DNA from 3 places in the Pseudomonas sp. 10S5 genome. Region 2 is predicted to be linked to each of the others. Evidence: riboswitches for the same ligand, from Rfam matches in the RefSeq annotation. Region 2 holds a riboswitch; each other region holds the start of a gene.
The links. Region 2 has a riboswitch for cobalamin ahead of QN378_RS20480 (CbtB domain-containing protein). Riboswitches for the same ligand answer to the same signal wherever they lie in the genome.
Positions count from the first base shown of each region.

Region 1 (7,392 bases), on a different contig from region 2:
CTGGATCGACCACGCAGCACAAAAGGCCAGAGGATCGTTATCGAAATCCAGTCGACGACGAATAATCTGCCCGCGCTCAGCCGGTGCAGTGTGCCCACTGAGTGCCACGTTCAAGCCAAAGCGATCCAGTAATTGTGGGCGTAATTCGCCTTCTTCCGGGTTCATAGTGCCGATCAACACGAACCGCGCCGAATGACGGTGGGAGATCCCGTCCCGCTCCACGACGTTAACGCCACTGGCCGCGACGTCCAGCAGCAGGTCAACCAGCGGGTCAGGCAGCAGATTGACTTCGTCGACGTACAACACCCCGCCGTCCGCCTTGGCCAGTACCCCTGGTGAAAACTGCGCCCGACCTTCACTCAGTGCCGCGTCCAGGTCCAATGTGCCGACCAATCGTTCCTCCGTCGCACCCAGCGGTAACGTGACGAACTGTCCGCTGGCCAGCAAATCGGCCAACCCGCGGGCGAGGGTTGACTTGGCCATGCCGCGAGGGCCTTCGATCAGCACACCGCCGATCTTCGGGTCAATGGCCGTGAGGCACAGGGCTAACTTGAGTTCGTCGGCGCCAACCACTGCGGCCAAGGGAAAATGCGGGATATCGCTCATGTGCAACTCTCAAAAGTGATCAATTTTCTTCAATGTCCAGCAGCAGGTTTTCCAACGCCTCGCGGTATTCGCCGGGCTCTTGCCACAACCCACGTTGCTGAGCTTCGAGCAGGCGTTCGGTCATGTCGCGCAACGCATCGGGATTGTGCTGCTGAATAAACTCCCGGGTCGAAGGATCAAGTAGATAAGCATCAGCCAACAGTGCGTATTGATGATCGTCGATCAACTGAGTCGTGGCGTCGAAGGCGAATAAGAAGTCTACGGTTGCTGCCATTTCAAACGCGCCTTTGTAGCCGTGGCGTTTGACCCCTTCGATCCATTTTGGATTGGCCGCCCGCGATCGCACCACCCGATTCAGCTCTTCTTTAAGGGTTCGAATTTTCGGTAAATCCGGCTGACTGTGGTCGCCGTGATAGCTGGCGGCAGCTTGGCCACTGAGACTTTCCACCGCAGCCAGCATGCCGCCTTGGAACTGGTAATAGTCATTGGAATCGAGCAAATCGTGTTCGCGGTTGTCCTGATTTTGCAGAACCGCTTGCACTTGGCCCAAGCGTTGCGCGAAACGCTCTCGTGCGGGCGTGCCTTCATCAGCCACGCCGTACGCATAACCGCCCCAATTGAGGTAAACCTCCGCAAGATCCTGGCGGGTTTGCCAGAGGCGCCCATCGATAGCGCCTTGCACGCCTGCGCCGTAAGCGCCGGGTTTAGCACCAAAAATACGCCAGCCCGCTTGGCGCGCTGCGTCCTCGACAGGCAATCCCTCGCTTTCAAACCTAAGCCGCTCTTCACGGACCTTGGCCGCCAGCGGGTTTAGCTCATCCGGTTCATCCAGCGCGGCGACCGCCTGCACTGCCGCATCGAAAAGCCGGATCAGGTTGGAGAACGCATCGCGAAAAAACCCGGAAACCCGCAGTGTCACGTCGACCCGAGGACGATCCAGCAAGCTCAATGGCAATATTTCAAAATCATCGACCCGCTGACTGCCAGTAGCCCAGACCGGACGCACGCCCATCAGCGCCATAGCCTGAGCGATGTCGTCGCCACCGGTGCGCATGGTTGCGGTGCCCCACACCGACAAACCCAACTGACGCAAGTGATCACCATGGTCCTGCAAATGACGCTCAAGCAGCAGGTTGGCCGATTGGAATCCAATTCGCCAAGCGGTAGTGGTCGGCAGATTTCGCACGTCTACTGAGAAAAAATTGCGCCCGGTGGGCAGTACGTCGAGGCGACCACGGCTCGGTGCGCCGCTGGGGCCTGCCGGCACAAACCGACCGCTCAGTGCATCGAGCAACCCTTGCATTTCAGCCAGGCCACAGGCATCAAGGCGCGGCGCAACCACTTCGCGCAATGAATGAAGAATAAGTTTTAAGTCATTGTTTTCAGATAATTCGTCGATTGGTAACCCGTGCAGCACTTGCTCAATCAGCTGCGCCGCATACAATTCCAACCGCTCTCGAACGTCGCCAGCCGTTCGCCAAGGGTCTTGGCTGACGCTGAGCAACACATCGGGCCGAGGGCCGTTCCAAGGCTCGGATAACTCACAGTTCAACGGGTCAAAACCCAACTCGAAAGCTTTGCTCAGGGCCCGTAGCAAGCTCGATTGAGCGCCACGGCCGTCGCCTCGGGGGATGCGTAATAGGGCCAGCAAGGTGTCGATGCGCAACCGACCGCTGGGCGATTCGCCGAAGATGTGCAAACCGTCGCGAATCTGCGATTCCTTGAGGTCGCACAAATAGGTGTCCAGACGCGGCAGCCAGACCCCCGCATCGGCGTCGCTGTCGAGCTGCTCGCCCAGTTGCAGCTCGCGGTCGATGTGGGTTTCCCGGACCAGCTTAAGAATGTCGCGTTGCAGTTCCCGTGCCCGGCGCGGGTCGAGCAATTGCGCTTCGTAGAACTCGTCGGCCAGCACTTCCAGGTCACGCAACGGGCCGTAGGTTTCGGCTCGGGTCAACGGCGGCATCAAGTGGTCGATGATCACGGCTTGGGTACGGCGTTTTGCTTGAGCCCCCTCGCCCGGATCGTTGACGATGAACGGATAGATGTTCGGCATCGCGCCCAATACCGCGTCCGGCCAGCAGGTCTGCGACAACCCCACGCCTTTGCCCGGCAACCATTCAAGATTGCCGTGTTTGCCAACATGGATCACCGCATGGGCGCCATAGGCCTTGCGCAACCAGAAATAGAACGCGAGGTATCCGTGGGGCGGCACCAAATCCGGGTCGTGATAGACCGCACTGGCATCTACTTGATAACCCCGTGCCGGCTGAATACCAACGAAGGTCATTCCAAAACGCAGCCCGGCGACCATCATTCGCTCAGCGCGAAACATGGGATCGGCCTGCGGCGCGCCCCAGCGTGCAGTCACCGCATGCTGATTGGCCAGTGGCAATTGGCTGAACGCGGCAAGGTAGTCATCAAGCGCCATGCTTTGCTGACAGGGACGCTGGTCGATCGTGTCCAGATCATTGGTCACGCCGCCGAGCAGTGCATGAATCAGGGCCGTGCCGCTCTCAGGCAACGGCGCCATCGGATAACCTTGCGCCTGCATAGCGCGCAAAATATTCAGCGCCGCCGCTGGCGTGTCCAACCCCACCCCGTTGCCGATCCGACCATCTCGGGTCGGGTAATTGGCCAATATCAACGCGATGTGCTTTTGCTCGTTCGGTAGCCGTGCCAGATCAATCCAGCGCCGCGCCAACTGCGCGACAAAATCCATGCGCTCGGGCTGGGCGCGATAACACACCACGTCCGACTGGCTGCGCTCGCTGTGCCACGCCAAGTCCTTGAAACTGATCGGCCGACTGATAATCCGCCCGTCCAGCTCCGGCAACGCGATGTGCATTGCCAAGTCCCGCGCGCCCAAGCCTTGTTCACTGGCCTGCCAAGCGGGCTCGTTGTCCTGCGCACAAATAGCTTGAATGACCGGCACGTTGCGCCGAAACGGTCGCAGATGAGGGGCTTCGGGGCTGGATTGGGCAAAGCCGGTGGTATTGAGGATCAGCTCAGCCCGGACCTGATCGAACAGGTCCTCCACCACCGCCAGACAACCCGCTTCTTTCAAGCTGGCGACTGCAATGGGCAGTGGATTCAGGCCCTGAGCCTGCAAACGGGCGCAAAACACGTCGATAAATCCGGTGTTGGCCGCTTGCAGATGGGAGCGATAAAACAGCAGCCCTACCACCGGTTGCGACGGCTGCCATTGGGCTTGCCAATCGCTCAGGCTAGCGTTGGCTTTGTGCGGGTGATAAATCGCGGTGCGTGGCAGGGTTTCGGGTTCAGCCCACGGATAATCCCGCGCTAGAAAACGACTGGCCAAGCACCGGTACAACTCCAGCGCATTGTGCATGCCACCCTGACGCAAAAAATGCCAAAGCCGCTCGCCCTCTTCCGCCGTCACGTTGCTTAAGCCGCTAAGCTCCGGGTCAGGCCGGTCATCGCCGGGCACCAGAATCAGCTTCACACCACGCTCAGCCAGCTGCACCAGGCGCTCAACACCATAGCGCCAATAACCGATACCGCCGTGCAGGGAAATAAGAATGACCTTGGCGTGTTGCAGCACTTGATCGACGTAGAGGTCCACCGATGCATGATTCTGCACCTGCATCGGATTGGCCAGGCGCACGCTGGGGTAATCGTCGGGCAACTGTTGCGCCGCTTCCGCGAGCAGCGCCAAGTGGGAATCGCCGCTACAGAGAATCACCAGCTCGGCCGGGGTTTGCCCCAAATCGGCGATGCTGTCGTCGGGGACGAATCCGCCGGGCTGGGTTCTCAGTAAATGCATGGGTCAGCCAGCAACCGCTGCGTGCAACTGGGCTTCAAGCACCCCGGCGTCGAGCTTCTGACCGATCAACACCAAATGGGTTACTCGCTCTTCGTCGGCACGCCACGCGCGGTCGAAATGTTTGTCGAAACGGGTACCGACACCCTGAATCAGCAAACGCATCGGTTTGCCCGGAATCGCGGCAAAGCCTTTGACCCGCAAAATACCGTGCTGCACCACCAATTGGTTCAAGGCATCGAATAACAAGCTTTCGTCAGCCTGCGGCAAGGTGATTGAAATTGAGTCAAACGCATCATGGTCATGATCAGCAGGGTCTGCGCCTTCATGGGAATCGTGATGGCTATGGCGACCGTCGATATGCAGTTCGGACTCGGCGCCCAGGCCTAACAACACGCTGATCGGCAAGCGACCATTGCTGGCCTCAATCACTTTGACCGCTGGCGGCAGCTCCTCCGAGACTTCAGCACGGACTGCGGCGAGGCCGGCAGCGTCCATCTTGTCAGCCTTGTTGAGGATTACCAGATCAGCGCTGGACAGCTGATCGGCGAACAACTCGTGCAGCGGTGATTCGTGGTCCAGGTTCGGATCCATCTTACGCTGGGCATCGACTTGATCCGGGAACGCCGCGAAGGTGCCGGCCAGCACCGCAGGGCTATCGACGACGGTGATCACCGCGTCAACCGTACAGGCGTTGCGAATTTCCGGCCACTGAAAGGCTTGGACCAAAGGTTTGGGTAACGCCAGGCCCGAGGTTTCGATCAGGATGTGGTCCAGATCGCCACGGCGGGCGACCAGCTCGCGCATGACCGGGAAAAACTCTTCCTGAACGGTGCAGCACAAGCAGCCGTTGGCCAGCTCATAAACCCGGCCGTTGGCTTCTTCTTCGGTGCAGCCAATGCTGCATTGTTTGAGCAGGTCGCCGTCGATCCCCAGTTCGCCGAACTCATTGACGATCACTGCAATTCGCCGACCGTCAGCGTTGTCGAGCATGTGCCGTAGCAAAGTGGTTTTGCCCGAACCGAGGAAGCCGGTGACGATGGTGACAGGAAGTTTGGCCAGCGTTTTCATTGGGTGCCCTTTGGCAAAGCGGCGGGCAAAACAGGACGAGAACCGCGCAGCATATGCACGCGGATCAATTCGCCACCGGATCACCCCGCCCGGTTGTAGTGAGAATTCTGATGTCGAGGCAGGTCTCCTGGCTTACGGTGGCATGTCGACTGCCTCATCGCGAGACGCCGAGCACGCGTTCATTGCGCCTTCCCGCGTCAGGCGCAGTGGCTGTGCAATGAACATAACCGTTTACAGTTGCGGGGGCAGCCGCGGCATTGACCGCGTTCCCTTCTTAGCCCCGGCCTGCGCCGGAGAACCTCAAGGATGCAAGGCTACGCAGTGACCTTGGGCAGGTCAATCACCAGCGCCTCGCGACAGGTCGCGCGATTGACGTTTCGCGCCCGGTCATGGTTTCCTGCCACGCTTTACCGATAGCGGAGCAAGCGGATGTCGACGACGCTGGTGGTGGGGCTTGGCTGCCAGCGCGGCTGCCCTGCAAGCCTGCTGCTCGAACTGATCGAACAAAGCCTGGCCGCCCATGGCCTGCGGATCGACGCGATTACCGCCCTGGCGTCCATTGATCAGAAAAGCACTGAACCGGGCCTGCTAGCGCTGGCTGCGCTGCTTGATCTGCCGGTGGCGTTTTTCAGTGCCGCGCAATTGGCAAGCTTCGACGCACAGCTGAGCTATCGATCGGCGCTGGCCTTTGCCCATACCGGTTGCCATGGCGTGGCAGAAAGCGCAGCCCTGGCCTTGGCGGAACAGCTCAGCGGACGCCCCAGCGTATTGCTGATCAACCGCAGCAAAAATCGACACGCGACATTTGCCTTGGCAGGTGATGTACCGAATCCTCGATAATCCGCACTCCGCTCACTCATCCAGCCCTTTGTAGCTTCAGGAGATTCCATGACCGTCTTTTTCATCGGCGCAGGCCCCGGCGACCCGGAGCTGATCACGGTCAAAGGTCAACGCTTGATTCGCAGTTGCCCGGTGATTATCTACGCTGGATCGTTGGTGCCGACGGCGGTCCTGGCAGGCCATAACGCTTTGCAGGTGATCAATAGCGCAGAGTTGCACTTGGAGCAGATCATTGAGCTGATGAAGTCTGCTCATGAACAAGGCCAAGACGTCGCCAGGGTTCATTCCGGCGATCCGAGCCTTTATGGCGCCATTGGTGAGCAAATTCGTCACTTGCGCGAACTGAATATAGCTTTTGAGATCATCCCGGGCGTCACCGCCACCGCCGCGTGCGCAGCGCTGTTAGGCGTGGAACTGACCCTGCCGGACATTTCCCAGAGCGTGATTCTGACCCGTTACGCGGACAAAACCTCGATGCCGGCAGGCGAGGAGCTGGCGAGCCTGGCGCAACATCGGGCGACCATGGCCATTCATCTAGGGGTGAACAATCTGCACAAGATAGTGGCCGAACTAATGCCGCACTACGGCGCTGATTGCCCGATTGCAGTGGTCCATCGTGCCAGCTGGCCGGATCAGGATTGGGTAGTAGGAAACTTGACAGATATAGAAGAAAAAGTGCGGGCCAAAGGCTTTCGCCGTACGGCTTTGATATTGGTTGGCCGGGTGCTGGGCAACAACAGTTTTGCCGACTCATCGCTATACCGTGCCGGGCATGCCCATGTGTATCGGCGTTAATTTTTGTGACTTTTTGCACGACTCAAATCGGCGACAAAAAAACACCCCGAACCCGCGGGGTGTTTTTTTTGTTCAGGTCAAACAGCAGCCTTAGTAGTAAGCGTGCTCTTTTTGCGAGTGATCGGTCACATCGCGGACGCCTTTGAGTTCGGGAATGCGTTCGAGCAACGTACGCTCTATCCCTTCTCTCAAGGTAACGTCAGCTTGGCCACAGCCTTGGCAGCCGCCGCCGAATTGCAGGACCGCGATGTTTTCGTCGTTTTCTTCGACCACATCAATCAACGTCACCTGGCCGCCAT
Region 1 covers NZ_JASJVL010000004.1:245,458-252,849, reverse strand. The annotation lists gene QN378_RS06005 (ATP-binding protein) at 1-606, opposite strand, end outside; gene cobN (cobaltochelatase subunit CobN) at 626-4,390, opposite strand; gene cobW (cobalamin biosynthesis protein CobW) at 4,394-5,458, opposite strand; cobalamin riboswitch at 5,558-5,776, opposite strand; gene QN378_RS05990 (cobalamin biosynthesis protein) at 5,888-6,298, shown strand; gene cobM (precorrin-4 C(11)-methyltransferase) at 6,347-7,093, shown strand; gene nfuA (Fe-S biogenesis protein NfuA) at 7,184-7,392, opposite strand, start outside.
Region 1: it holds a riboswitch for cobalamin, as region 2 does, so the genes downstream of both, cobW (cobalamin biosynthesis protein CobW) here and QN378_RS20480 (CbtB domain-containing protein) in region 2, are expected to answer to the same signal.

Region 2 (7,392 bases):
AGTCGTTCAACGCTGACTTTGCCGACATCGAATGGGTGATCAGCGCTTATACCCTAACCTTTGCCTCGCTGGTCATGCCGGCCGGTGCCTTGGCGGATCGTTACGGCCGTAAGCGTGTGCTGATCATCGGTCTGGCCATTTTTACCCTGGCTTCATTTATTTGTGGCGCCGCGCCCAATGTCACCGCGCTCAACGCCGCCCGTGCCCTGCAAGGGGTGGGCGCCGCGCTGTTGCTAAGCGCGGCACTGGCGACGTTGTCACATTCGTTTCGCGGCGCTGACCGAGCCAAGGCCTTCGCGTTTTGGGGTTCGGTAATCGGTATCGCGATTTCCCTGGGCCCCGTGGTCGGCGGTTATATCACCGAGCATTTTGGCTGGGTATGGGCGTTCTACATCAACGTTCCGGTCGGGGTGGCGATGATTGTACTGGTGATGCGCACGTTGAAAGAATCCCGTGATCCCCAGGCCAACACCATTGACTACCTCGGTGTGGTGACCTTCAGCAGCAGCCTGTTCTTGATCACCCTGGCGTTGATCTCCGGCAACCATGAAGGCTGGGGCAGTCTGCGCGTAATGCTCGAACTGGCCAGCGCGGCCCTGCTGTTCGCCTTGTTTTTACTGGTCGAAACTCGACAAGAACGCCCAATGATGGACTTGGCAGTTTTCCGTCGGCACACCTACGTCGGTGCCATAATCGCGGGCCTGGCTTACGCGGCCTCGCTGCTGACCATGCTGACCTACCTGCCGATCTATTTTCAGAGCGGCTTGGGTTACAGCCCACAAACCGCCGGTCTGATGATGCTACCCATTGCCGTGCCGCTGTTCATCGTGCCGCGCGTGACCGCCGCCTACCTGACGCACCGGTTTAGTGGCCGCACCTTGCTGACCTTCGGACTAGCGACGATTAGCGTCGGGTTGTTCTGGCTCGGCCTGGAAGTCACGCGTTTGGATTACGTTTCGATGCTGGGTGGTCTTTTGCTCGCTGGGGCAGGAGCGGGGATTTTGAATGGAGAAACGGCGAAGGTTGCGATGTCGACCATCGCGCCTGAACGAGCGGGCATGGCCTCGGGCATCTCCGGAACTGTGCGCTTCAGCGGCATAGTGATCGGTTTCGCCGCGCTGGGTGCCGTTTTGTTCCATCGCATCGCAGCTTCGGTAATCGGTGGACTTCCCAACGCAACGGCGGCCGACGCCTACGCCCTGACTCGCAGTATCGCTGCAGGAGATTTGACCGGAGGTGCGCCAGGCTTGAATTCATTGGCCACGAGCAGCTTTGGCGCAGGCTACCAAGCGATTCTGTTTGTTGCGGCGACAGTGGCAATCATCTCGGCGCTGGCCACCTGGCTGCTGGTACGTACCGCCGACACCGCACCAAACGTACACCACAGCCATGCGCCGGTGATACGACCCACCAGTACGACAACAAACAACCTGTAGAGCTTGGAGGTGGACCCTTCACCCCACCTCAAACGAATACGCCCGTTCAACCTTGCTGACTCGGGTGGTGCAGGCTCGATACCAGGTGGCGCGGCCTTGTTCTCTGATGGCGGCATGTTCAGGGTGATGCTTCCATGAAAGGATGGCGGCTTCGCTGGACCAATACGACACGGTGATCCCCAGCCCATCCTCTCCACGGGCCGACTCAACGCCAAGAAAACCGGGTTGTTGTCGGGCCAACTCGACCATTCGGTCGGCTGCCTCGGCATAGCCGTCGTTGTCATTGGCAATACGCAGCGAGGTGAAAACCACAGCGTAGTAAGGTGCTGCAGGTGTTTTGGCAATCATCGTCTCAGCCCCTGATTGAAGTTGTCACACTGGCCCGACGCAGAAAACACGCCCGAATAAAGGCTGCCACCAACGGTGGCGTCACCCCCACTAGTGCAGCCCTTTCCGGCTGGAACAAAGTGGCGACAAAAAACGGATGACCTGCCAGTTCTACCACCCGAATGTCGCCGGTCTGGTCATGACCCGTACCTGTCAAAGGCCCCGTCAGCAGCGCCTGCGCAAACGCGGTATTGAGGCCAAATCGGCAGCGGTAGGTTTGCGTAGTGTTCAGCGCGCCATAGGCGTTGGCGATCAGTGAGCCTGGAACGAGTTCGATAGCGTCTGCCTTTTCGACCAATGCGCAACTCAACGGCGCGATAACGGCGCGCTGCGCCTCGGGCGAGGTTTCGGCATGTTCCGCGTCCTCCCACCCCAACACATTGCGCGCGTATTCAATCACCGCGTGCTGGAACCCGCCGCAAGTGCCGAGAAACGGCACCTGCTGCTCGCGGGCAAAACGGATGGCATTAAACGCTCCCTCGGGGTCTTGATAAGGACTGGCCGGAACGCACCACAGCCCGTCAAACCGAGCCAACGCAAGGTTGTCATGGGCCTCGGACGTGGGTAACCAGTCAAAGGCAACTGACAATCCTTCGTCATTAGCTACCCGGTCCAGCGCCAAAGGAATCGCCTGATGGGCCGTTACGGTTGAATCGTAATCACCGACTAGCGCAATACGTATTTTTTCGCTACCCATCCATTCTCTCCTGAGTTAACTCGCGCTGGCGCCGAAACTCCTCTGGCAGCTAGCCTTTGGTGGCGCTGCGAACCGCCAAGAAACATACACCATCAAGCGCCCCGCTTACTTAAGTCGCTGTAGGTTGGCTGCGTTAGGGTAGGTCCGATGCAGTTTAAGCTTCAACTCCCCGGGAGCGGAACCGGCGTCAGCACGGGCTTTCCGGAAAAATACGCCAATAGGTTATCCGCCACCAATTGCACGGTTCCTTGGGACGCTTGCGGTGACAGACCGGCGACATGCGGAGTCAATACCACATTGCTCAAAGCTTTCAGCGTATCGGACACTCGCGGTTCGTCATCGAACACATCCAGCGCGGCGCCTGCGATGCGTTTGTGTTCCAGGGCATCGATCAGGTCCGCCGTCGCGATCACGCTGGCACGGGCAATATTGACGATAAAACCGTCTGGACCCAGCGCTTCAAGCACGGCCTTGTCTACCAACTGATGGGTGCCAGCCCCACCCGGCGTGGCGACGATGAAGAAGTCCGACGCACTCGCCAGCGCCTCCGGCGTGGCGCAATAAGCGTAGGGCACGTCGCTGCGCGGGCGACGATTGTGGTAGCTGACTGACATGTCGAATCCCAGAGCACGTTTGGCGATAGCCATGCCCACAGAGCCCATACCGAGAATCCCAAGGCGTTTGCCGGCCAATGAAGGCCGCATGATTTTGTTCCATTCACCGCGTCGAACCGAGGCGTCAGCCCGTGAAATATCCCGCACCAGCGACAGCAACAAGGCCATGGCGTGATCGGCCACCGACGGCGCGTTGACCCCTGCTCCGTTGGTTACCACAACACCCCGAGCCCGGGCGGCATTAAGATCCACATGTTCATAACCGGCGCCAATCACGCAGATGATCTCCAAATGCGGAAGCGCGGCGATTTCGTCGGCGTAGAAACCCAGCGGACCTCGGGTCAACACCGCATTGATCTGCTCGCCGTGGGTGGCAATAGCCTTGGCGCGCTCCGCTGGGGTCGGCGCAAGAATCAGGGTAAAGCCACTGTCTTCAATAATCGGCAGGTAGTCATTGATGGTTTCTACCAGCACTAGAACAGTCGTCATACTTCCCTCTCGTAACGGAGTCAGACAGCGTTAAACCACGAAGGATGATAGACAGTAAAAGGCCCGCACGCGGCGGGCCTCTTCTCAGGATTGAAGCTTCGCCCGAGGCGGTGAGTTCAGTGGATTGAGATTGCGCTCTGCCAGCCAGCCAAAGGCCAGGCCAACGGTGGTCCACAGTACGATCTGAATGCCCAGCGCCGCGGTACGAAATTTCCAGAGCAACACGGCAGAAAAACCGTCCGGTACTTCATTGACGGTAGGAAACATCGCCGCCGCTAAAATCATGATCACGGCATATAACCCTACAGCCAACAACGCGCCGTTCCAGATACCGCGAGTGGCAATTAGCTTACGTGCGGCGTTGATCGCAATGACCATCGCCGCCACGGAGAGCAGCATCATCAAGAAGAACAGCTTGGTGCGTTTGCCGATGGTTGCAGGATCGCCAATCGAGGGCGGATTGGCGGGGTACTTCAAACCCGGCACCAAAATAATCGCAACGAAGGCCGCAAGCGCCAACAATGCCGCAAGCCCACGCGGGCCGACGTTACCAGCCCGGCCCAAAGTATAAGCAAACACCAAGGCGAAGATGCCGCCTAGCGAGACGCTATACGCAATGATGCCGGTGAACAAGCCGAGGGTACTTTGTACTTGGCGGCTGACCAACTCTTCTTCTTGTGCGCCGTCGTGCGTCGCCGACAGGTGCAGCTCTTCGAAGGCAATGGCCCGGTCGATCTGTGGCTCGCCAAAAACTCTTGCAAAGCCAAACGCAAGAAGGCCGGCAAGTAATCCCACCAGCATTCCCCTTACCAATAATTGCCCAGTCATGTCATGTACCCGAAGTTAGTGGCAAGGGAAGCCCAGCAAGTGGCGACCGTCATGCACAAACTCATGGACATACATACCGGAGAACATCGATGTTGCGCCTTGTTCTGCGCCAACGAAATACAGCGCAAGCATCAACAGCAAACCAACAAACACCGCCCACGGCAGAATCTCGCCAAGCGGGATAATCGGCAGCGAAGTATCGGTATGAGTGGTCGTATTAAAAGTCATGGTGTCTCCAGGGAACTCGCGTCCCAAAACGGATAACAGGATGGACAAAACAAGGTCTGGCTTACGGCATTGACCGAACACAGTGGCGCGACCGCGCCGGATTCAAACCGGCTTCCTGCTTTGCAAGATGATGCAAATGCTCGGGCAGTGTACTCTTCTCGACTTGTAAAACCAGTGTGGACCGCCATGGCAACCCGTCTGACGTTGATCTGCCACGCCCGAACCGTGGCGCAAAAGCTCGGCCGTTTTCCGCAAGACGAACCCATAGAGATGGCGTGGCAATCGTCAGCAGGATCGTTGTCGGGACACTTCAAAACCTTGGCTCAGCTACTGAGCGCACCGGAAGCCCGCACGCGGCAGACCGCCCTGCTGTTCGGAACCGAGATGGACATCGCGCCCGCTCTGCGCGACTGCGATTTCGGACGCTGGCAAGGGCACCGCATCGACGACCTCCAGGCCCATGAACCCGAAGCCCTTAACGCTTGGCTTACCGACAGCATGAGCGCCCCCCACGGTGGCGAGTCCGTTGCCGACGTTTGCGCCCGCGTCAGCGCGTGGCTCGAGACCTTGCGCACCCCAGGCCATGTTGTCGCGATCACTCATCCCTTCGTCATCCGGGCAGCTATCGTCCATGCGCTGCAGTGCCCGACGACTGCGGTCAACGCCATCGACATCGAACCGCTGTCGATGACCGAGCTTAGTTTTAACGGGCGCTGGCGACTCAGGATGGAGCGCACAGCAAAACCCAAGCCCTTGTAGGAATGCGCCACTTAGTCACCTAACGCCCGCTGCATCAGGACTGTGTCCACCCAGCGCCCGTGCTTGAAACCCACCGACTCAAACACCCCCACGCGACGAAAACCGAGGCGTTCGTGCAGCCGGATCGACGCGTAGTTTTCGCTGTTGCCAATGATCGCGATCATTTGCCGCGAACCACCATGGGTACAGCGCTCAATGATTGCGCCGAGCAGCGCCTGGCCAATACCCTTCCCGCCCATGCCGTCACGCACATAGACCGAATCCTCTACCGTAAAGCGGTAACCCGCACGCGGTCGGTAAAGGGTCGCGTAACCATAACCCACCACCTCGCCCGCCAGCTCCGCGACCAGATAGGGCAATCCTTTGGAAAGAATATCGGACCGCCGACTCACCATGTCGGCCACGCTGGGCGCGTCCAGTTCAAAGCTGGCAATCCCCCCGAGCACATGCGCCGCGTAAATGGATTGCACACCGGGCAGGTCGTCGTCCGTGGCATCGCGTAAGACTGGGGTATCGCGGGTGTCCATATATCTTCTGCTCCAGTGGCTCTCGAGTGGGTCGCAATAATGCCGTGCACTGATGCGCAAGAGAAGCCGGAGACTTGCGTTCAATGCGCGATAACAAATAGCAGTAACCCAAGATGCTAAGCTCCGTCCTCGATCCGGACAGGCTGTGAAAGGCAGGCATATGATCAGATTCCTCGCTGCATTGTTGATCCTCGCGTCATCCGCCGTTCACGCTCAATCCCCCCTCCTGACCGACCTGCCCCTGAGTTACCTCGAACAGACTGACGGACAATCCCGAAACAAGCCGCTGATTATTTTCCTGCATGGCTCCGGCGCCAATGAAGCCGACCTGTTCGACATCAAGGATCAACTGCCCACCGAGTACACTTTTTTATCGGCGCGAGCACCGCTCGAGGTCGGACCCGGCAGCTATCAGTGGTTTAACAAAAAACCCGGCGACGGCCCCTACGATGGCGAGACCGACGACCTGAGAAACAGTGAAGCGTTGATTTCAGACTTTGTGGCCAAAGCCACCGAGAAGTACCACACCCAGCCGGATAAGGTGTTTTTGATCGGGTTTAGTCAGGGCGCAATCATGTCCTATGAGGTAGCTCTGCGGCACCCGGACATCCTCCGTGGATTTGCCGCGTTGAGCGGCAAGATCTTGCCGATGTTGAAATCCGAGTTGCAGCCGCTACCGGGTTTCAAGGCGCTTGACGTGTTTATCGGTCACGGCACCGCCGACCAGAGAGTTCCCTATGTTGGCGCAACCGACGCTGAAACCTGGTTGAAAGAATTGGGCATTACGCCTGAATCCCATGCGTATCTGGGGATTGGCCATACCATCAGCGATAACGAAATCATGGACTTGGATAGTTGGTTGAAGGAGATCAATCACATTTAAACCACTCTCGGGTCAGTTCACAGAACGTGGTTTGAACAAAAACCTGACCCTTCTGAATAACTGATCTGGATCAATAAAGACCCACCCTATTCAGCGTAGGGTTACAGGGGTTAGTTACGCATCGAATTTGACTACATTTCCCCGAACACGCCGCCCCCCGAGCCGGTAAAAGTTCTCGCCGCACGTATCGTCCAAACGTTTGTCTGTTCTAGGTTCACGTTTTTGCAGCACGCTTTGACGCGGCTGGATCTGCTGTACATCGCGGCCAGGGCTATCGCCTTTCCCTCATTTCTGCAGAGTAGGATTCCATGGCACTCCATCAAACCGTTGAAACCCGCGACGACGCTATCGAAGATGTTTACTCCAGTGGCACGTCGCAACGACGCCTGCCCAAGTATCGGCTGCCTGATCATTCGACTGCGCCATCGGCGGCTTACAACCTGGTCCGCGACGAGCTGTTGCTGGACGGTAATTCCCGGCAAAACCTAGCGACGTTCTGTACCACTTGGGTCGAACCCGAAGTGCAGAAGTTGATGGCTGACGC
Region 2 covers NZ_JASJVL010000022.1:36,230-43,621, forward strand. The annotation lists gene QN378_RS20455 (MFS transporter) at 1-1,436, shown strand, start outside; gene QN378_RS20460 (antibiotic biosynthesis monooxygenase) at 1,455-1,784, opposite strand; gene QN378_RS20465 (CTP synthase) at 1,789-2,520, opposite strand; gene QN378_RS20470 (2-hydroxyacid dehydrogenase) at 2,682-3,623, opposite strand; gene QN378_RS20475 (CbtA family protein) at 3,708-4,451, opposite strand; gene QN378_RS20480 (CbtB domain-containing protein) at 4,467-4,679, opposite strand; cobalamin riboswitch at 4,710-4,851, opposite strand; gene QN378_RS20485 (histidine phosphatase family protein) at 4,866-5,438, shown strand; gene QN378_RS20490 (N-acetyltransferase family protein) at 5,450-5,965, opposite strand; gene QN378_RS20495 (phospholipase) at 6,126-6,848, shown strand; gene QN378_RS20500 (glutamate decarboxylase) at 7,157-7,392, shown strand, end outside.

Region 3 (7,392 bases), on a different contig from region 2:
GTATAAACTTTGCGCACTTTACACAGAGGCCCCCAACGGTTCGCCTGAACCGTTCAGCCAGCATGAAACCGATTCAGCTGCCCTTGGGTGTGCGTCTGCGTGATGACGCCACTTTCATCAATTATTATCCCGGCGCTAATGCCGCAGCACTCGGCTATGTCGAGCGACTTTGCGAAGCCGATGCCGGCTGGACCGAAAGCCTGATTTATTTATGGGGCAAAGACGGCGTCGGCCGTACTCATCTGCTGCAAGCCGCTTGCCTGCGATTCGAGCAACTGGGCGAGCAGGCAGTTTATTTGCCATTGGCGGACCTAATCGGTGAAGGGGTCAAGCTCCTCGATAGCCTTGAGCGGTACGAGCTGGTGTGTCTGGATGATCTGCAAGCGGTGGTTGGCAAGCCAGAATGGGAAGAGGCGTTATTTCACCTGTTCAATCGCCTGCGCGATAGCGGCCGCCGTTTGCTAATTGCGGCGTCTCAATCGCCCCGGGAGTTACCGATCAAGCTGCTGGATCTGAAATCACGTCTGACCATGGCCCTGGTTTTCCAGATGCGCGGGTTGTCTGACGAAGACAAGCTGCGCGCCCTTCAGCTTCGTGCCTCACGCCGTGGCTTGCACCTGACTGATGAAGTCGGTCATTTCATTCTGACCCGTGGCACTCGCAGCATGAGCGCATTGTTCGAGCTGTTGGAGCGCCTGGATCAGGCGTCGTTGCAGGCACAGCGCAAGCTGACCATTCCTTTTTTGAAAGAGACGCTGGGTTGGTAAACCTGTGGTAGTAGCACGCGATCTGCTGTTGCAAACGGCGGCGGCGCTTCGGCACGCTCAGCGCATATTGGTGATAACTGGAGCTGGCTTGTCGGCTGATTCTGGTTTGCCTACCTACCGCGGTTTAGGCGGTCTTTATAACGGCACGACGGCGGACGGTCTGCCTATCGAAATGGCGCTGTCCGGGCCGATGCTGCACCGCGATCCCGCCTTGTGCTGGAAATACATCGCGGAGCTGGGAGAGCCTGTCTCGGCGCAAAACCCAATGCCGCACATTACGCTATCGCTCAGTTGCAGCGACTCAAGCCTGAATGCTGGGTGTTGACGCAAAATGTCGATGGCTATCATCGGGCGGCGGGCAGTCCGTCTGAGCGCTTGATTGAAATCCACGGCCAGCTGTCCCCGTTGTTTTGCCAATCCTGCGGCGAAGTCGATTCCGAATTGAGTGAGCACCTGCAACGACCGTTACCGCCGCTGTGCAAAAAGTGCCAGGGGGTACTGCGTCCGCCAGTGGTGCTGTTTCAGGAAATGCTACCCGAGCGGGCGCTAGAGACGTTGTACGAAGAGATGGGCAAGGGATTTGATGCCGTATTGACGATCGGCACCACAGCCAGCTTTCCTTACATCCACGAGCCGGTATTGCGCGCAAGGGTTGCCGGAGGCTTTACCGCAGAGATAAATCCACAGCGCACCGATCACAGCGCCGCAATGGATGTGTTTCTGGGCTGTAGAGCCTTAGAGGTTATGGAGTCGCTGATAAGTCACATCTAGATCGATTGAATTTGCAAATGAGGTCGATAGAGGGCATAGTCTCGGCTTCTTTACATATCAACCACGGTCGTGCACATGCTAACTCGGTTCGCACCCCTCGTGCCCCTCGCACTGGTTACATTCCTTTTTGGTTGCGCGGCACAGATGCCCGTCTCGCAACAGCAACAACAGCAGCACTCTCAGGGTTCAATGACCGCGCAGTCTGCACATATTTCGCAGATCGCCGATGGGTCTGATAATGCTGGCGCCTTGTTCTCGGATGAGCTAATTACCGAAAAAGAACTGGCCGAATTCGCAAGCAGTAAGCCTTATCGGATGCCCGTTCTAGCGGACAGCATTCTTGAGCGCGGGATGTCGCTGATTGGTACGCGATACCGTGCAGGCGGCAGCTCGGAGTCCGGTTTCGATTGCAGCGGTTTCATCGGGTACCTGTTCCGCGAACAAGCGGGCATGACTCTACCGCGTTCCACGCGCGAAATGATCAACGTAAAAGCGCCTTTGGTAGCGCGTAACGACCTCAAGCCGGGCGACCTCCTGTTCTTCAGTACCAAAGGCCGTGGTCGCGTCAGTCATGCAGGTATTTACTTGGGTGATGACCAATTCATTCATTCCAGCAGCACGCGCAGCGGCGGTGTTCGGGTAGATAGCCTGGATGACAGTTACTGGAAAAAGACATTTATCGAAGCCAAACGTGCGTTAGCCATGGCTCCGACTACAATTCAGACCCGACACCAGTAAATGGCCGGGGCGGGTAAGCCGCTACCGGCTTACTATGCGCGCTTTCGGCTCTTGGCACAGTAAGCCGCATCCAGATCAGGTTGTTGTGTTTATGTCGAATAGGTTACGTCTTGGCTCATTAGGTGTTTTGGTGGCATTGCTTAGCGCGTGCGCTGGCCATGCTCCGTCGCCTCAAACTCCACGGGTGATCCAGTCCGTGGCTTATGCCCCTTCCGAATACTCTTCTCCGGCTGCCGAAGATGTGCTCTTTCGTGCACTGGGATTGGTCGGCACGCCCTATCATTGGGGCGGTAACACTCCCGATTCAGGATTTGATTGCAGTGGTTTGATTGGTTACGTCTACCGTGACGCGGCTGGCATTGCGCTACCGCGTTCGACCCACGAAATGCTCAGCATGCATGCGCCCAATGTAGACCGCGATGCTTTGCAGTCGGGTGATCTGCTGTTCTTCGCCACCGGCGGCGGCTCAACCGTGAGCCACGCCGGAATCTACGTCGGAGAAGGGCGTTTCGTGCACGCACCCGCTACAGGCGGCACGGTGCGGCTAGATAGTTTGTCCAAACCTTATTGGCAAAAAGCCTACCTCAACGCCAAGCGGGTGATCCATCCAGAGCACTTGGCGCGTAATCCTTAGCAACGACTTCTGCCGCTCCGTCGTCGCATGCAGTTGCGCAGTGACCAAAGGGCGGGCTTGCTCAAGATCGGTCCATTGAGCTAGCCGGCCCAGCGATAGTCAAACTATTAAGGCGTAGCGACTGCTTGTTGTGTTTTGGCCGCCGTCACCCGCCAAACTTTGTTACCCACATCGTCCGCTACCAATACTCCGCCATGTTGATCATTGACAACCCCAACCGGGCGGCCTTGGGCGTTGTCGTCATTGTTTAAAAAGCCGCTCAAGAGGTCCACCGGCGTTCCAGATGGTTTGCCATTGGCGAACGGAACGAACAGTACTTTATAACCGCTGTGCGGATTGCGGTTCCAGGAGCCGTGTTGGCCGATGAACATCCCTTGGTTGAAGGGTGCTGGTAAAGATTTTCCGTCAGCGAAAGTCATGCCCAATGATGCAGTGTGCGGGCCCACCGCATAATCGGGCGAAATGGCCGTGGCCACCAGTTGCGGGTTCTGTGGTTTAACGCGGATGTCGACATGTTGGCCGTAGTAACTGAATGGCCAGCCATAAAAGGCGCCGTCTTTGACCGAGGTCACATAGTCAGGCACCAGATCGCTGCCAATCTCATCGCGCTCATTAACCGCAGTCCATAATTTCCCGGTCTGCGGCTCCCAATCCATGCCATTAGGGTTGCGAAGGCCGGAGGCGAAGATTCTGTGGGCTCCGGTGGCGGCATCAACTTCCCAGATCGACGCTCGACCTAGCTCTTTGTCGAGGCCGTTTTCCCCGACGTTACTGTTAGAACCCACGGTGACGTAGAGCTTCTTGCCGTCCTTGCTGGCAATGACATTTTTGGTCCAGTGGTGATTGATCGTACCTGCCGGCAGATCGGTCACGGTTGTCGGTTCACCACGGATAGCGGTCTGGCCGTTTTCATAGTGATAACGCAGCAATTTGTCAGTGTCGGCGACATAAAAATCGTTACCCACCAGCGTCATACCGAACGGCGAATTAAGGCCCTGCAAAAAAACCGTGCGCGTGTCAGCCACGCCACTATGGTTGCTGTCTCGCAGCAGGGTGATCCGGTTAGCGCTAGGTACGCCTGCACCTGCACGGCCCATGACTTTTCTCATGATCCAACCGCGAATACCCGGAGAATCATCGGGTTTGGCGGGCGAATTGGTTTCGGCGACCAGTACGTCGCCGTTAGGCAGGACGTATAGCCAGCGTGGATGGTCCAAGTCTTCGGCAAACGCAGATACCTGGGTGCCTGCTGCCGCGACCGGTTTCGCGCCCTTGGCCCAGCCCACGGCGGGGGCAATATTGACCGTCGGAATCAGTGTTTTGTTGGGCTCTGGCAACATCGGCGTCGGACCCATGCCATCGGCTACTTTAAGTTGGGACGTTTCACCGCATGCAGTAATGCCAAGGGCCATTAGCAAAAAAACAACTATCTGGGGTCTGAGCAGGGGCATATTGAACTCCATAAAGGCGAAGGGGCGCGTAAGGAGATAGAGGCAATTAAACCGTCGAGGTTCAACCTTTCTCGCGGGATTGGCTGAGTGAGAGGTGGGTCGGCGTTTAAGCCATGGATCGCAGAGCTCCGATCCATTTGTCATCAAGCAAGAAAAGCGCTGATCAGGCTGCTCTTAATAACAGTGCGAGGCCGGGGAAGTATTGGCCCTCTTCGTTGTGCAGGTTGCGGTAACCATAAGGGAAATACCACACGACGGCGCAGGCGTGTTGTTTTTGCAAATCTTCGACGAAATCTTCCAGCTCTTCGACTGTGACGCTCTGCATGATTTTACGTGGTGTAACGAAGAGACCGCCGAGTTTGAGGTGGTTTGCATAACTGGTTTTTTTGGCATCACCGACGATATCCAGCAGCGCGGGGGTCAGGTTTATTTCGCCAAAATATGGCCAGCGTTGAGTGGCTTGGATATATGCGCTGTCATCCGATGTCGCAACAAACAGGCCAGTTCGGGCGCTTCGATTACCATCGTCCTGTTGTTTCTTACTGGGGGCATGTTCTAGCGTGACCATCCGGGCCATCCACGCGGCGCTGGAGAGCATGCCGAGGTTGGTGCGTTCGTCAAACCAATGCGTGCATTCACCTTCTCCCATGACCTGACTGTAACGGTCGATGCAATCGAACCAGCATTCTAAGGCGGGACGAAGGAATTCCAGTCTCGGGTTGCTGATGATCAAGCCGCGCATGGCGCCTACCTTGTTTTTTGGATGCTATCAGAAGTATGGCCTTTTGATATCAAATTAGCCAACAACGGCTTGCTGCCTGGTTTTGACCGCTGGGTGAACAAAGCACATGGCGCGTTGATTGACGCTATACCCCCAACCCTCTACCCTTCGCGACATGTTTCAGGTGCTTCGCAATCTACGATTGGCGAAGTGAAACAGGGAAGCCGGTGAGGACGCGTCAAGCGGTCGATCCCGGCGCTGCCCCCGCAACGGTAAATGAGTCGAAGCTATGCACTCAGCCACTGTGTCCGAAAAAGACATGGGAAGGCGCATAGCGGGGCGTTCCCACTCATGAGCCCGGAGACCGGCCTGATCCATCCAACAGCATCACGGCGGGCGATGCTCTGCGCAGGGCTTTTCATTGGCCGTGCTGGCAGTCAATTTCTGTGCCTTCCGTTTGCTATCGCGTGCCCTGCTCAAGCGGAGAGCTGAGATGAACGAATCCCCCGAACGTGACGAACGCCATTTGGCGCGCATGCAGCGCAAAAAAGCCGTGATCGACGAACGCATCGCCAGTTCACCTGACGAGTGCGGTCTGTTGCTGGTATTGACCGGTAATGGCAAAGGTAAAAGCAGCTCTGCATTTGGCATGCTCGCCCGGGCCATGGGGCACGGTATGCAATGCGGCGTTGTGCAGTTCATCAAAGGCCGCAACAGCACGGGGGAAGAGTTGTTTTTCCGACGTTTCCCTGAGCAGGTTCGGTATCACGTCATGGGCGAAGGCTTTACTTGGGAAACACAGGATCGCCAGCGCGACATCACCGCCGCAGAAGCCGCTTGGGCAGTGTCACAAGAAATGCTCCGTGATCCGACCATCGGTCTGATCGTGCTCGATGAGCTGAACATCGCCCTCAAACATGGTTACCTGGATCTGGAAAAAGTACTCAGCGATCTGCAAGGCCGCCCGCCCATGCAGCACGTGCTGGTAACCGGTCGCGGTGCCAAACCTGAAATGATCGACTTGGCCGACACTGTTTCTGACATTAGCGTCGTCAAGCACGCTTTTCAGGCCGGAATCCGCGCACAGAAAGGCATTGAGTTGTGAGTAACCTTTTATGAGAGCGCCGCGTCATTGCCCGGCGGTGTTAATCGCCGCGCCTGCCTCTGGTCAGGGTAAAACCACGGTCACCGCTGCCTTAGCGCGTCTGCACCGCAATCAAGGGCGCACCGTGCGCGTATTCAAATGCGGCCCGGACTTTCTCGACCCGATGATCCTTGAGCGGGCCAGTGGCGCGCCGGTTTATCAGCTGGATTTATGGATGGTCGGTGCCGATGAAAGTCGCCGTCTGTTGTGGGAGGCTGCGGGCGAAGCTGACCTGATTCTGATTGAGGGCGTCATGGGACTGTTCGACGGCACACCCTCAAGTGCCGACCTGGCGCGCCACTTCGGGGTGCCGGTGTTGGCGGTGATCGACGGCACGGCGATGGCCCAAACCTTTGGTGCATTAGCCTTGGGTCTGGCGCTTTATCAACCGGACCTGCCGTTTGCTGGGGTGTTGGCCAATAGGGTTGGCACTGTGCGGCATGCGCAATTGCTGGAAGGCAGCCTCACCGAAGGATTGCGTTGGTATGGCGCTTTATCGCGGGAAACCGGGATCGAATTGCCGAGCCGTCATTTGGGCTTGGTCCAGGCCAGCGAACTGAATGATCTGGACGCCCGCCTTGATGCAGCCGCAGCTGCATTAGCCAGCACCTGTGAGGTAGCTTTGCCACCGCCGGTCGAGTTCGCAGCCCCCAAAGTTGTCGAGACTGAACCGTCGCTGGCAGGCATCACGATTGCTGTCGCCCATGACGAGGCGTTTGCCTTTCTCTACGGCGCTAACCTCGATTTACTGCGGGCTATGGGTGCCGAGCTGTCGTTTTTCTCGCCTATCCGTGACACTCGGATTCCCGCTGCTGACAGCCTGTATCTACCCGGCGGTTACCCGGAGTTGCACCACGTAACACTGGGACAAAACCGGCCCATGCTGGCGGCCATACGTGCGCACCATGTGGCTGGCAAGCCGTTGTTGGCGGAGTGCGGCGGCATGCTTTATCTGCTCGACGCATTGACCGACGTCGACGGCCAACGTGCCGAATTGGTGGGTCTATTGACCGGCGAAGCGGTGATGCAGAAGCGTTTAGCCGCGTTAGCCTTACAAGCTGTCGAATTGCCCGAAGGCGTCTTGCGCGGGCACACGTATCACCATTCGCTGACCAGCACCGAGTTGCAACCCATCGCCCGTGGCCTGAGCCCCAACGGTGGGCGCG
Region 3 covers NZ_JASJVL010000011.1:72,774-80,165, reverse strand. The annotation lists gene hda (DnaA regulatory inactivator Hda) at 63-767, shown strand; partial or broken gene QN378_RS13920 (NAD-dependent deacylase) at 772-1,538, shown strand; gene QN378_RS13915 (C40 family peptidase) at 1,614-2,276, shown strand; gene QN378_RS13910 (C40 family peptidase) at 2,368-2,910, shown strand; gene QN378_RS13905 (sorbosone dehydrogenase family protein) at 3,018-4,361, opposite strand; gene QN378_RS13900 (hypothetical protein) at 4,525-5,103, opposite strand; cobalamin riboswitch at 5,248-5,470, shown strand; gene cobO (cob(I)yrinic acid a,c-diamide adenosyltransferase) at 5,576-6,187, shown strand; gene QN378_RS13890 (cobyrinate a,c-diamide synthase) at 6,198-7,392, shown strand, end outside.
Region 3: it holds a riboswitch for cobalamin, as region 2 does, so the genes downstream of both, cobO (cob(I)yrinic acid a,c-diamide adenosyltransferase) here and QN378_RS20480 (CbtB domain-containing protein) in region 2, are expected to answer to the same signal.